Regions from separate parts of the Paenibacillus sp. FSL H8-0175 genome, predicted to be linked through region 2. Evidence: riboswitches for the same ligand, from Rfam matches in the RefSeq annotation. Region 2 holds a riboswitch; the other holds the start of a gene.
What was found. A riboswitch is a leader RNA that binds a small molecule or an ion and turns the genes downstream of it on or off. The one in region 2 is predicted to bind cyclic di-AMP.
Positions count from the first base shown of each region.

Region 1: linked by a shared signal. The riboswitch ahead of MHH46_RS26515 (TrkH family potassium uptake protein) and the one ahead of MHH46_RS00545 (C40 family peptidase) in region 2 are both predicted to bind cyclic di-AMP.

Region 1 is NZ_CP150299.1:5,989,664-5,992,773, forward strand. Features, by position in the region: gene MHH46_RS26510 (TrkA family potassium uptake protein) at 1-182, opposite strand, end outside; gene MHH46_RS26515 (TrkH family potassium uptake protein) at 196-1,554, opposite strand; cyclic di-AMP (ydaO/yuaA leader) riboswitch at 1,619-1,794, opposite strand; gene MHH46_RS26520 (CPBP family intramembrane glutamic endopeptidase) at 2,115-3,110, shown strand, end outside.
Region 2 is NZ_CP150299.1:112,901-116,010, forward strand. Features, by position in the region: gene MHH46_RS00535 (GNAT family N-acetyltransferase) at 1-72, opposite strand, end outside; gene MHH46_RS00540 (C40 family peptidase) at 262-753, opposite strand; cyclic di-AMP (ydaO/yuaA leader) riboswitch at 759-901, opposite strand; gene MHH46_RS00545 (C40 family peptidase) at 1,264-1,692, opposite strand; cyclic di-AMP (ydaO/yuaA leader) riboswitch at 1,750-1,888, opposite strand; gene MHH46_RS00550 (hypothetical protein) at 2,107-2,937, opposite strand; gene MHH46_RS00555 (M1 family metallopeptidase) at 2,949-3,110, opposite strand, start outside.

The DNA.
Region 1 (3,110 bases), 1.3 Mb from region 2:
CGCATAATTCCCTCATCTGTAGCATCTGCTACTACCGTATGCGTCAGCTGATCGCTCATTTCCTCCACGCGTTCTTCATGGTGGTCAATGCCGAGCACCTCGTAGCCCATTTCCATCAGCTCAAGCGCCAGGCTTGAACCGAAGCGACCTAAGCCGATTACTACAAATTGCTGTGCTTTCATTTCTAATTAACTCCTATCCAATAATTATTTTACCTTCCGGATACTTATACAGTGGTTTACCCTGTTTGGGACCGAGTGCATACGCTAAGGTTAGTGGACCTAGCCGACCTGCAAACATCGTCAGACAGAGTAGAATCTTACCGATCGCTGACAGTTCCGGAGTTAGCCCCATAGTCAGTCCTACCGTAGCAAAGGCGGAGGTCGTCTCAAACAAGATTGCCAAGAAATTACTGTCTTCAGTTGTGGAGAGTATCATCGACACAGAGGCGATTAACAACAAAGCCAGCAGCGTGATCGTTAATGCCTTGTAGATGCGCTCTTGAGCCAGCCGATAACGGAACAACACAACATCTTCCCGTCCACGCAGCATAGCAATTACAGCACCAATCATCATCGTAAAGGTTGTTGTCTTAATCCCCCCGCCCGTTGAGCCCGGAGAAGCACCAATAAACATAAGAATCACTATAAAAAATTGTGTAGCCTGCCGAAGTCCAGCAATATCTACTGTGTTCGCGCCAGCCGTACGGGGAGACACGGATTGAAAGAAGGCCGATAATATTTTACCGCCGAAATTCAGTGAACCCAGGGTACGAGTGTTAGTAAACTCAAATATAAAAATAACCAAAGCTCCGATCAGAATCAGCCCTGTGCTGGTGGACAAGACAACTTTACTATGTAGAGACAGCCTGCGGGTTACCCGAAACTCCACCAGATCTGACATTACAATAAAACCAATCCCGCCGGAGACAATCAGAAACATCACAATAATATTCACAAGCGGATCATATACATAATCAGTTAAACTGCGAAAATCCCCAAAAATATCGAACCCCGCATTATTAAACATAGACACCGCATGAAATATGCCATAATAAATCGCTTTTCCCAACGGCATATCAAAAGCCCAGCGAATAGACAGCAGCACAGCGGCACAGCCTTCTATGACAAGAGAATATATGAGGACTCTCCGGATCAGTCGCACAATTCCTTCCATAGAGCCTTGATTCATGGCTTCCTGTAGGATTAGCCTGTCCCGCAAAGATATTTTACGCTTTAACACCAGTGAAAATAGAGTGGCCATGGTCATAAAACCTAAGCCGCCGATCTGGATCAGGATCATAATTACGGTTTTCCCAAAAATGGTGAACGAAGTTCCGGTATCCAGCACAACAAGCCCTGTAACACAGGTTGCCGACGTTGAAGTAAATAATGCATCAATAAATTCCACGGAATTCCCGCTTGTGCTTGAGATGGGCAGCATAAGCAGCAAGGCCCCTATCAGAATGATCGATGCAAAACCAAGCACCAGTATCTGCGGCGGCGAGAGCTTCAGAAACTTAAATTCAGAAATCCTGCGAAACTGTGAAGCCACTTTGCTCACCTTCTTATCAAAAATTCCAACAAAAAAAGCACTGGAAAACCAATGCTGACTTGGTTCCTGCAGTAAATTAGCCTACGAGGTTAGCTGTCGGATTCGGACTGTGCAGGCTGCCCTATTCGTTCCCAGAACGAAATTCACCCCTGATGAAAGTGCCATTTATCGTGTACACTCCACTTTTCATCACTTCTTATGGTTCCCCCGTTTTCACCAGAAATTCGGCTACTATACAATTGCATACAAATTATATACGTTATTTAGTGAATTCACAAAGACACAATTAATGCTCATTCACATGAAAAAATGCGGTTTAAAGAGACTGCATCAAAAGGAGTGCCTTTTCTCATCACTTTTCCGTGTTTTCCCTGCAATTACACCGATTCTCATCATTCGTGCAGAAATGAACACGATAAAATTCATGGTATAAATTCACATGACTATTCTATACTATCTCTATTACCCATAAAAAGAACATATAATGTTTTTTGTAACCAACCAGGCACTAATACTATAATGGAACATAACATTGTCAGTACATAACAAGGAGGCGTTACATGAATCCCGTCGGCCAGCCCTTACAGCAACGTGCCCTCTCCAAGAGGCTCATCATCTCGGGCATTATCGGTCTTATTCTATTTATTATGTTTCAGATTTCCCCTTCACTGCTTAGTAGCCCTACAGGTGAAGATACCACCGTCATTAGCAAGGCAGAAGCCCGTGACCAAGCCATATTATTCGCAGAACAAAAGCTCAACTACACCGAAGCACCAAACGATCAATGGAATGTACTTTACCAGACGGACTCTTCCTTTTATGGTTATATGTCTCGCGAGAAGCTTGTGGAGGACTACACCAAGAAAAAATTGGATCAAAAATATCCTTTTGATGTCTTTCGGGCAACGCTTACTCCTTCAGCGGAGCAAGAACCGCAAATCATCGTTGACCTCAATATGTATACCGGTAAGATTGTCGCTTTCTCAAAGGCTGCAAAAGTTGTCTCCGAAGAGGGGTCAGGCATCGCTTCCGTTGGTGCAAAAGAGGACAAGGGAGCTGACCTCACTCTAGCGCAGAAGGAGAATCTTGCTCGTCCTTGGCTTCAGGAATGGGAAGTAAATCCTGCCAAGCTACAAATTGAATCGAATACAGGAAGCCATGGGCTAGTGTATACGGATAGTACTGTTCAGGTCGGCGAATCCTTATTGCACTATTATTTTGATTTCAGTGGAGAGCAGGTATCCAGCTTTAATGCCGGATTCACTGCACCGGCTTGGCATACCTCCTACGTACAAGGACAGACCTCTTTAGCGGAAAAGCTAACATTATTCGGTTACGGTATACCCACACTGATTTTAGGAATTCTGGCACTCGTCTACAGTATTCTTAGAAGAGAGCATACTTCCTTTAAACGTGGAGTATTCCTAAGCTCAGCCTATTTTGTAATCATGATGATCAGCACCTATAATATGCTGCCTGAATCAACGGGCGAAGGGCTAGAAGCACAGATTACCTCTGTCATTATGTTTATCATTTATGCTTTGTACAGCCTGCTG
Region 2 (3,110 bases):
CCACTTACAAATAGCTTCTCCGTGAATTGCCTCCATAGGAACAACATGAAAAGTTACCGAGGGATTTATCATAAGGTCAACGATCTCCTTTCACGAGGACATTGCTATATTACTAATTATATACAAAATGGGGGAGGTTCGACTCAGAAACTTTATATGAGAGGAATGTTTTACAAATTATGAGAGGGGTAAATAAGTAATAAGACAAAAAAACAAGCTCTCCTCCAAGAGTTACCTTGGAAAAGAGCCTATGTACGTTACTTATTGGACATCATCATTGTCTTCCGATTCAGCAGCAACCGATTGGTAAGCGTCTGTGCTCATAATGCGCTTAGCACCAACGTAGCGTTTCACGTAGTAGCTATCACTCAGAGAGCTAATCGTAACACCGCGTGAGGTAGAAGCGTGTGCGAACTTACCTTCACCGACATAAATGCCGACATGGGAGACACCTTTGCCACTTGTATTGAAGAATACAAGATCTCCGGCTCTTATATCATCACGGGAGATTGCTGTGCCCATTTGATATTGGGAACCTGATTGGTGTGGAAGGTTAATGCCAATCTTATCAAACACATACATTGTAAATCCGGAGCAATCAAATCCGTTAGTGGATATACCGCCGGATACGTATTTAGTACCGATGGCCTTGTCAATCACTTTATCCATTTTGGAATCTGCGAAAGCGCTTCCTGCTCCGATGGTGAGGATGATGGAAAAGCTTAGTACTGCTGCTGCTAACTTCTTCTTCAAAAGTGTATACCCCTTCCAAATGCCTACGAGGTTAGCTTAAGGGTTCGGTTGAAGGTCCCCTATGACCCCTCTATATAATGGAGGTCAATTCACCCAAAGTTGGTTCCCCCGTTTTCCTAATAGTTAGGAAACTCGGCTCATACTGTTGATTAGGATTAGCTTGTAATCAATACATGACAAAACCTTTGTAAATAACAACTTAATGATTACAAAAATGTTACTAAAATCTCACTGCGCTAATTGTAACAAACAGAAAGCCGCTTGGCAATCGTTTTTAACATATTAATGCAGAAAAATTGGCATTTTTACGGTAGAAAGGCATATGTAAGCGTTAATAATGACCTAATTTTTAATATAATTGCAATTTTTATCAAATAAACGTGTTTCAATTGGGCTCTATTAGTGTAAAAATATATTATGGAAAAAAGAAAAACCCGAATTTGATTACGGGAATAATCAGATTCAGGTTCATATAGTTGTAATTATGAGGTTATAGTTGTGAGGAAGGTTTCAATCGAAGGCTACAGCTTGATAAGCTGAAGTACTCATTACTCTTTTAGCGCCAACATAACGATTGGCCCAGTAGGCCTGACTGAGTGAAGTGATGGTCACTCCACGCGAAGAGGACGATTGTGCGAATTTTCCGTTTCCAACATAAATGCCGACATGGGATACTCCATTGCCAAGTGTGTTAAAGAACACTAGATCACCAGAACGCAGATTGCTTTTGGATACAGCAGTTCCAACGCTATATTGAGCTTTTGATGTACGAGGTAAAGTAAGACCCACATTCTTGAATACATATTTTGTAAATCCAGAGCAATCAAATCCGGCAGTGCTTGTACCTCCGGTTTTATAGGCAACTCCAATAGTCTTTGAGATTACAGTGTCCATCTTAGAGTCGGCAAAGGCGCTTCCTCCACCAATAGATAATGCCATTACAAGTCCTAGCGCCGCAGCGACGCATTTTTTTCTTAAATTATGTCTTTTCAAAAGATGTACTCCTTCCAAGGCCTGCGAGGTTAGCTTAAGGGTTCGGTAGAAGATTCCCTATGATCCCTGTAAAGCGAGATCAATTCACCCAAAATATGGTTCCCCCACTTCCCGGTGCAAAGGAATTAGGCGTGTTAAGCACCAAGAGAATGACGTTTCGACAGTTACACTTACGATAAATACATTTAGTTATGTAGGAATCGTTTCAATTGATTACAAAATTGTTACTAATAGCACAGGACTTATTGTAACAGAGCTTTTATGATTTTGCAAATACTCTTAAGTTATCCGTAATGAGAAAAAGTCCCAGCTCCTGAATACAGGAATTGGGACCTTTTTATTATGTCAAATAAGGTTAATTTATTGTGGAAATGCTTTGCTACACCATAGATGATATTGTGCAGAGATTCCCCACATTTTTAAGAGCGTAGAAGGTAGTGGTGAGATTTGCCGTATTATAAGTGCCGGCAGGCCGGGACAGAACAGACCCGTCAGTCCGCACACTAGCAGTAAGAGCAAGCCTCCCGCACCAAGTACAATGGAAACACCTATAGCAGGAATCAGTGACCGCAAGCAGATGAACAGTGAGGAGAACATTCCTGTACCGCCGGTGTAACCAAACTGCATATATAGAAGAAACAGGCGCACGATAAAAATATATATAAGCCATGCCAATACGTATGGTACTAAATGAAGTAACAAAGTGTAGTTAAACAAAGAGGATAAGAACAGCCCGTACATTTTTGGAGCAAGCCAGTAAAGCGGCAGCAGGGTCAGCACCCATTCGATTAGGCTAAAGACTAAGACAGGTAGTCCATAGATCTTCATGCCGGGGAAAAAGAACAGCCCGCGCTCGCCCTTTCGCTCCTGGTGCAGCTCATGCAGCAATCCTGCCCTTATGAAAGGAGAAAGCAGAAGTCGCAAGACAACAAGTCCTAGAAGCATCCATAACCAAGTGCGTATCGCAGGGTCAGTATTCAAGCTGAACTGTCCCTCGATATAATACAACAGTCTGCCCATACCGCTGCCGCCGGCGTCTTTATCTGGATAGCGCAGTAGAATTGGAATAATAGCAGATCGGATGAAACCATACATAAAGTAGCCCCAGAGCAGTCGGTAGATGAAGAGCAGAATTAAAATATAAAATTGCTCCTTCATGCTTTGCCAGCCGCGGGTTATCGATGTTCTCACAATCATTCACCTCACCAGACAAGAGTTCCGAGCACGGTTTCAAGTAGTTTAGTTACACTTAACGTCCAGCGAGAGAGCGTCTTGGGCTCTATTTCCGCCAGCCTAAAGTTGTTTAAATGTTTGCTCTCCAATAAGATGGAATGCTCAGGGTCAATCTCAGCAGAGAGAAGAGG